One region of the Peribacillus sp. NPDC055009 genome, then DNA from elsewhere that is predicted to be linked to it. Evidence: riboswitches for the same ligand, from Rfam matches in the RefSeq annotation. Region 1 holds a riboswitch; the other holds the start of a gene.

Evidence for each region. A riboswitch is a leader RNA that binds a small molecule or an ion and turns the genes downstream of it on or off. The one in region 1 is predicted to bind cyclic di-GMP.
Region 2: it holds a riboswitch for cyclic di-GMP, as region 1 does, so the genes downstream of both, ACWF5P_RS05225 (anti-repressor SinI family protein) here and ACWF5P_RS08315 (anti-repressor SinI family protein) in region 1, are expected to answer to the same signal.

Annotation. Positions count from the first base shown of each region.
Region 1 is NZ_JBSGVZ010000004.1:19,761-24,194, forward strand. Features, by position in the region: gene ACWF5P_RS08310 (acyltransferase family protein) at 3-1,178, opposite strand; cyclic di-GMP riboswitch class I at 2,162-2,243, shown strand; gene ACWF5P_RS08315 (anti-repressor SinI family protein) at 2,262-2,366, shown strand; gene ACWF5P_RS08320 (hypothetical protein) at 2,877-3,014, shown strand; gene ACWF5P_RS08325 (hypothetical protein) at 3,247-3,378, shown strand.
Region 2 is NZ_JBSGVZ010000002.1:291,964-296,397, reverse strand. Features, by position in the region: gene ACWF5P_RS05250 (flagellar hook-associated protein 2) at 1-76, shown strand, start outside; gene fliS (flagellar export chaperone FliS) at 101-502, shown strand; gene ACWF5P_RS05240 (flagellar protein FliT) at 502-846, shown strand; gene hpf (ribosome hibernation-promoting factor, HPF/YfiA family) at 1,100-1,657, shown strand; gene ACWF5P_RS05230 (hypothetical protein) at 1,955-2,152, shown strand; cyclic di-GMP riboswitch class I at 2,316-2,401, shown strand; gene ACWF5P_RS05225 (anti-repressor SinI family protein) at 2,433-2,573, shown strand; gene ACWF5P_RS05220 (helix-turn-helix domain-containing protein) at 2,722-3,045, opposite strand; gene secA (preprotein translocase subunit SecA) at 3,466-4,434, shown strand, end outside.

The DNA.
Region 1 (4,434 bases):
AATTATCCTATTTTGCGTTTTAAAGCTATGTGGTCTTTGGAAATTACTTTTTCTTGTTTGTTTCTTGTGAAATACGATCCGAGCCTCATGCATGGTTTTTCCACGAGTAGATAGGACGCTGAAGAGAGTAAAAAAGATAAGAAAAAGGAAAATATCAATATTAAACCGGTAGGCAGCTTGTTATAAAATAGGTACATCAAAGAGAATAAGGATATAAGATGGTACAAATACAAGCTATATGAAATTTTCCCGAGAAGAGTTAGCAATCTAGACCTTAAGACCGCCGAAATTTTTTGGGAACATACGCTCATGATGATAAAAATGCAAACACCGAATGAGACAACGTAATCCCTAAAAATATAATTGTTTAAAAAATCCACTTCGCCAATGATGCCTTCGTACATAAAACAGGTAATTGCCCCCAACAACAATGCAATTTTTACAGTTTTTTTCTTTTTCAAGGTATAGGAAAAAAGTTCGTGTCGATATTTCGCTATTATTGCTCCCATCAAAAAAAGGGTACTGTAGTGGAAACTTAGAAGAATGCTGGTTATATCTCCACCAGAACCAAACAAAAACAAAAAAATAGTCGACGAAAAAATTAAAACAAAAAGCCATAATAAAGAGTATTTAAGCTTTTTTCGCACAAATAAAAAAATCAGAACAGGAAATATAATCGAAATTCTCATTTCGTGGACAAGGGACCATATAACGTTGTTATAGGCATCTGTATTGTACTGCCCTATAAACAAAAGATGTTCTATTAATAAGGAAGGAGTATCCGGGCCTGTCCAAGATTTATTAAACCAGTCAGTGATATAGGGAAAATCAATTTGGCTTAAAAGCATTTTAGCCAATATAGCTATGCCTATTGCTACTAGATATGGTATATAAATTCGAAACACTCGTTTTATTAAGTATGTAGAATAGTGGAATTTAGCACTATTAACTGATAAATACAAAACAAAACCACTTAATACAAAGAATAGAATGACAGACTCATTTCCACTACTGAAAAAAAGGCGTAAAGGAGTTTCCTTAAACAAATAAATCATGTAGGAGCTGTTTGAACCATACTGATAATTAGCATATGAAGGGTATACCATCAAATAATGCCCGAATAACACAATGAGAGCGGCTAACCCCCTTAATGAGTCGAATTCCTCATATCTAGTCATATCCTCCTCCATATGAACCTTTTTTTTTATAATATAGCACTTGTTCTTAATAAAGTATAGCTAGTTCTTTAAAACAGACAAAAATAGACAATTAAGTACAAAATTAACCATAATATACCAATTTATAAGCTCGATTAGGTAATGTTTAATCGACTAATAAATACTTCTGGAGAACAGTTGAAAGACCGAACACATCATGCTCTTATAAGAGATTTGTGGCCTTTGGCCAATGGATAAATCCTGTTCCCACTACCCTAAATTTCCTTAAGATATGGAAGTTTGGGGAACAGCTAGCCAGTTAAGGATTAGACATACAGGCGATGTTTATTATTCCTGTAATGAGGGAAACGAATTACAAGATATGCAAATAGAATTAAACCAATTGACATAATAATGTAAAGATGGTAAGTTCAATTTGGTTATTCTTTATAAAGAACAGTTTGTTCGTTAAGGGTGATGGTGTAAACTGTTAATTCTATCGAAAGATAAAAAATAAGTAAAAAAAAATAATAGATTTTACTATTTAATATAAACCTGTCATTTTTATTAAAAGCAAAAGATCCATTAATAAATTATATAAGAAAGGATGATTTTAATGCCTTTATACCAAATGAGAGAAATATGGACACCTCTAAAATTAGTTGGGGTTAAGTTTTTTAAAACAGAAGAAGGAAGTATTTTTATGAAAGTATTTAATAAACGTCGAAGAAAGTTAAAGTAAAATATTATTGTGCGTTAAGCTTTTTGTGATGAATCAAAAATCACCAATACCTAGTTGTTTTATTGAAGAATATTGTAGAATGATGGCGGAAAATAACGAAAAGTATTTTAATAAATTCGTCAGATTTTTAAGTATAATTAACATGAATATAGTATTAAATACTTAGTGAAAAAAAATTCATGGGCTATTACGATTTCTTAAAAAGATAGAATGACAAAATTAACTCCATGAACCAAAATAGGAAGATCATAATGTGAAATATTCTTGAGAAAGGCAAACCTATTGAAAAGTAGGGGCGCAAAATTACAGGTCTAAGGCTTTGCTAAGACGGCTGTGTTACCACAAGTTGGGTGGGATTTGTCATGGAAGCTAACAATGAACGGGAAGAATGGGTTTATCTAATTTTAGATGCTAAAAATGTAGGATTAACTATTGAAGAAGTGCGGGAGTTCATAATAGGAAAATGAACGGGAAAAAGAAGATATTAAGGGTTAAAAAAATTTCGTTAGGGAAGGCTGTTATACAGTCTTCTTTTTTTATTTCATTATCGGAAACCACCGTAAAAGGTATCCAGAATAAAGAACATGGGGACAATAATAAAAATGCAACCAGTGAGGGGGACTTTTTATTATGGATGTACCTATTGCCTTTTTGAAGGGATTAATATGGGGAACTTTATTCAGTGTACCGTTATGGTTATCATTTTGCGGTTGGATAAAAATAATAATGAATGCTTTAGAATAGAACCTTAATAAATTCAGATTATTTAAATGAATATAGCAGGATTTAATATATTGATAATTGAATTTAATTTATATACATAATGTGTTTTAATTTGTCTTACCCTTCAAAAAAATTGTTAATAATAACTTAATTATTTTTAGCCGTAAGCCGATACTACATATAGAGATCAAGCAAAGGGACTTCGCAACAGGCGATGTCAGATAGCTGCCATCGAAATATAAGGAGATTATTTGATGACAAAAAACAAATACATTACGTTCGAGGAAGTATATGAAAAGAAACAGAGAAGCAAGAAAATTTTTATTGGGACTTATATTACCATTACATTAATATTGATTTCTTTAATGACTTATTTAATGGGACAAGTATAATATGGAGTATCGAAGGGGCTGAGGAATCGGTCCTTTTTTGTTTTTATCCATATAATATTGACTAGTACTAAATATTAAGAAAATGTTAATATTCAGTCATTTTTCTGTTAGTAAACTAGTTTCCGCTTGCCAATCCCTATTATATATGTGATTATCAGATAAAAGAGCTATATTCCTTATTATTGAAAAAAGATTTGGGACAACTTATGAAATGGTGGAGTGGAAATTTCGCATGGATTTTTTTGATATTTTAAAAGACACTTTTGCCAAGGGTGAGTCTGGACAAAATGTTTCTGTAAATGAACTTGTGGAAGAGATTAAGGAGAAATTAAGCGGGATCATTGAACATCCTGATAGAATATGATTCGTAGATACTTCTTCCCGGGCTTATTGACGTTGGGTGTTATTTGGTGCAGTTTTGTATAGAACGTTATTCTATCGTTTTCAGTGGCTCTTATATGTATCCTTTTTAGTGCAGATGAACTGCATCAAAAACTAACCGGTGGCCGTGTCCCTTTGTGGATGTTATCACGGACACGTTTGGCGGTTTGCAAGGAATCTTCTGTTTTCTTTTATTTATCGATGGAGAAAGCGACATCGAATCTGAATAACTCATTTTGATACATATAATGTAGGAATGACGGAGCATGTCTTAAACATGCTTCTTTTTTTTGCGTTTATGGATGCTACGCTTTGAGGGTGAGGACTCTGGTGCATAAGCTTGTATCATTTTTCATTGGCCGCTCGGTTGAAAAAGCGTTTCGAAGCTGCGAATTAATCCGGCATATTATGTGCAACATCGTTGCCTTGTACTTTTACAATATGGAAGTAGAGACCTTTAAGTATGATGCAGGCCGATACTTAAGAAAGTGAAGAACTGGATTCTGGTTAGGGTTGGAGGGCAGTATAAAACGGCCTATGAAATTCCAGTTACACAGGTTCTTCAATTCTCACTATGGGTGCTTACTTTGGAACAAAATTGTTATGTCTTAAAAGAAAAAGGCGAATGCTGTTTGTTATGGGATTATCGGTTTAAATAGATTCCTCTCCTTTTTCAGGCTCGAGTTCGTTTTATTGAAAAGGGAGAGGCATGCTCTCATGTATTGCCGAAAAGAGCTACTTCTCATGAAACATATTTCATTCTTGAACGATCACTGATGGCTTTCAGAATAAACATTTTGTCCTGTTTGCTTAGCATAGCCCAGCTGCCTGCTTTGATTTTCATACAAATCCACTCCTTTGGTTTAGGATTATTTATTATAGTTGATGAATGACGGTTGATGGAATTCCGGGTCCAGTGAATGATAGAGTCAATTGATAATAGGGGCAAGGGGAAGATGGAATTGTCAGCTCATATTAGATTATACCGTCTTTTAGTGCCTAATAAACAACAAAAATTCCAACAAATCTCTACAATTGG
Region 2 (4,434 bases), on a different contig from region 1:
CCAGTTCACGGCGATGGAAAAAGCGATTCAAAAGGCAAACAGCCAAAGTGCATCGTTAGCTTCTTATTTTAGTTAAGGTAAGTCGGAAAGGAAGTTAAATATGGCAATAAATAATCCTTATCAATCGTATCAGCAAAATTCAGTCAACACAGCATCCCCGGGAGAGCTTACATTAATGCTTTATAATGGCTGTTTGAAGTTCATCATGCTTGGGAAGAAGGCCATTGAAGCAGGAAATATCGAAGCGAAGAATACGAACATCATCAAGGCGCAAAATATCATCCGCGAATTGATGGTGACGCTGAATATGGATGCGGATGTATCCAAAGCTATGATGAGTCTATATGATTTCATGAACCGGCGTCTGATAGAAGCGAATATGAAAAATGATGTTTCTACCTTGGAAGAAGTGGAGGGCCTTGTTACTGAGTTCCGGAATACTTGGAAGGAAGTAATTCAAATCAATCGGAAAAAACAATTTACCCAAAGCGGTCAAGTGTAATGGTGATTAGGACCTTTCATGATTTGACTGTTGAATTACTTGCCGTTCTGGAAAATCACACGATTACAGAGCGTGATGATAAAATAGAAAGGATCACAAAGCTGATCGATCAGCGAGATGGACTTCTTTCTCGAATCAAACCGCCTTTTACTGCAGAAGAGCAGCAGCTGGGACGTGCAGCACTGTTGCTCAACCAAAAGGTCGATCACTTGCTGAAGCTCCAAAAGCAGGAGATAAAGCGGGATATCCAGGAAATAAACAAGAAGAAACGATCATCTAATAAATACACGAACCCGTATGAAAGTCTATCAGTGGATGGTGTGTTCTATGATAAAAGAAATTGATTATACGACCGTTTGGATTCCAAAAGGTTTTTATGTTAATTATTTTTAAATTTTCTGTAAATAAAATAGGCTTAATTTTTTCTTTATAGCATAGCATTTGATATAATGAAGCTAGGGCAGACATCAACCCCTTTCCAAACCTTCCGACAATTGTTTCATTATTTCGACATATTTCATGATGTGTTTCTAAAAGGAACCGGAGGGGTATTGTAGAATCTAACTGTATAGTCTTAATTTAAGGAGGACTCACTTTATGAATTACAACGTACGCGGTGAAAACATTGAGGTAACTCCAGCAATTCGAGAATACGTCGAAAAGAAAATTGGCAAGTTAGAACGATATTTTAACAATACACCAGATGCAAATGTGTTAGTGAATTTAAAAGTGAACAATAATACATCAAAGGTCGAAGTGACGATTCCCATGCAGAATTTGGTTCTTCGTGCTGAAGAGGAAAATGCGGATATGTATGCTGCCATTGACTTGATCAATGATAAGCTTGAACGCCAAATTCGTAAACATAAAACGAAGGTCAATCGTAAGTTCCGGAACAATCTATCAGCTGCACCAGATGCATTCGCCTTCAATATGGAAGTTGACGAAGTGGTGGATGAATTCGAAGACGATAATGATATTGAAGTGGTCCGCAATAAGCGCTTTGATTTAAAGCCGATGGACAGTGAAGAAGCGATTCTACAAATGAATATGCTTGGTCACAGTTTCTTCGTTTACACGAATGCGGATACTAATACAACGAACGTAGTGTACCGCCGAAAAGATGGACGCTATGGATTGATTGAACCTAGTTAATTATTATTCTAAGATCAAAAGCACAGCCCAGCCTTTGGGTTGTGCTTTTTTAATGCCTGTTGATAGAATTCGTTTGAAAAGGAAAAGAATGATTGCTTCTTTTGTTCTCTATAAAATACAAATCAACGAAAAATCCTTTTGAAGAACAATTATTGTTCTTTATTAAGATAAATAGTCAGTTTTACCTATTTAATAACCCCCTTCTTTTGCACTATACTCAAATTGTAAGTTCTTTAAAAAGAACGGCTGATTTTTTATATAAAACAATTTGATCAAGGTGCAGAGGGGTTGGATTACTTGTATCGAAAGAATTGCCATACTTGCCATAGGGCTTCTTTTAGCAGTGCGGAATATGGAAAGTGGCTTTGCCCGACCTGCGGTGAGGATTTAACTGCGCAAAAAGCCTTGGATGCACTTACAATGGAGAGAATCAATACAAAGCAACGAAATATTAAGAAGAGCAATATTCACTATTATACAAAAAAACGAAAATGAATTAGTCTATGATAAATTACCTGCACTATGAATTTTCTTAATTTTGTAATAATTTGTCGGATAAAAGTTTTTGCATTTAGGTAGATTACCGACATAAAATAGCAATATATGGAGTGGGTATCCGTTATAATATGATTATAAGTAATGTATTTGGTAATAAATACCACGACAAAGGCAAACTTATTGAAAGATGAGGGCGCAAAGGCACAGGTCTAAGGTCCTCGAGACTATGATGGCTGGTCTGCCTGAAATACAAGGAGTATTTTAGGAGGTAGAAGAGGTGGCTAATGTGGAAGTGGATCAAGAATGGGTGAAATTGATTTCAGAAGCAAGGAGCTTGGGTTTCAAAAAGGAGGAAATCAGTGCTTTTTTGAAACGGGAAAGCCTTGAGGTAACATTAGAGGAGAACAATGGAAAATAGCTTACGAAAAAGTTCGAGAACATCCCTATAAACAGTAATTCGATTCATTAGCTGTTTATAGGGTTTATTCTTCCTTGAGATTCTACAAGTCTAGCTTATTCAAACTGTATTCTTCAGGATTATGTAGGTAAACTAGTGTACTACCACTCTACTCTTCTTTATCTTTTCTCCATTTATTAAACTCGATGAATTCCCTGAATTGTTGTTTTGAGACACCCGAATTCATGGCTTCCTCAACGATTTTCATCCAGTCAGTGTCCAAGGTTTCCTTATTTGGTGCATCATAAAGCAGGGCATCAACAGGAATGTTTAGTACGGCGGAGATTTTTTCAAGAAATTGAATAGAAGGATTCGTTTGTAAGTTCCGCTCGAGCGAACTTAAATAAGACTTTGCCACACCCGCTTTATCGGCAAGTTCAGTCATCGACATTTTCTTTTCTTCTCGCAGTTTTTTTACACGTTCACCAATCATCAATACCACCTCGAAACATGTTCTATTTATCTTCCGCTAATAAGTGTCAGTAGCCAATCTTATCATTCAAAACAAGACGACTGTAAGGTTGGATTACCTTGACATGCTATCGCTAGAGAGGACACACAGCATCTAGTGATGGAAGGTTATGGATAATTCTCATTTGCATATGGAATAGTGGGGAGTTAGCAACATATTTTTTATACTTCCTTCTATTTTAACAGTTTTACTCCTCATTTATCCATTGTTTTTCGCAAGAATTGAATTCAGGTCTATACCAGGGAAGTGACATGAAGTTGTACCTCTATGATAGAAGTGGTAAAATTAAGCGTGCATTAGTAATAATAGAAGTGTGTTTCTTCTTACTTATATGAATTTTGTCATTGAACGATCATTACCATAATAGAGGAGCGTTATTGAATGCTTAATATATTAAATAAAGTTTTTGATCCGAATAAGCGAGAAATCAAACGTTTAGAAAAAATCGCCGATCAGGTCGAAGCGCTGGCTGATGAGACGGCGGGGTTATCGGATGAACAGTTGCGTGCCAAAACGGGTGAATTTAAAGAGCGTTATCAAAATGGGGAAACCGTTGATGATTTGCTTGTTGAGGCTTTTGCGGTTGCACGTGAAGGGGCAAAGCGTGCTCTGGGTTTATATCCTTACCGTGTTCAAATCATGGGTGGGGCATCACTTCATGATGGAAATATCTCCGAGATGAAAACAGGGGAAGGTAAAACCTTAACATCCACCATGCCGGTTTATTTAAACGCGCTTACCGGTAAAGGTGTACATGTCGTTACTGTCAATGAATACTTGGCACACCGTGATGCCACCGAGATGGGTGTATTGTATGATTTCCTTGGTTTGACCGTCGGGTTGAATTTGAACAGTCATTCTAAAGAAGAAAAACAGGCGGCGTACAATGCTGACATTACGTATAGTACGAATAATGAGTTAGGTTTTGATTATCTTCGTGACAATATGGTGTTATATAAAGAACAAATGGTACAGCGCCCGCTGCACTTCGCTGTCATTGATGAGGTCGATTCGATTTTGATCGATGAGGCAAGAACGCCATTGATCATTTCCGGCTCCGCACAAAAATCGGCTCAGCTGTATATCCAGGCCAATGCGTTTGTAAAAACCTTGAAAAAAGAAACCGACTACACATATGATGAAAAGACAAAAGGTGTTCAGCTGACGGAAGATGGGATGAATCGAGCTGAAAAAGCGTTTAATATCGATAATTTATTCGATATTAATCACGTTACTTTGAATCATCATATCAATCAGGCGTTAAAGGCACATGTTTCCATGCATTTGGATGTGGATTATGTTGTCCAGGAAGGCGAGATAGTCATCGTTGACCAATTCACTGGCCGTTTG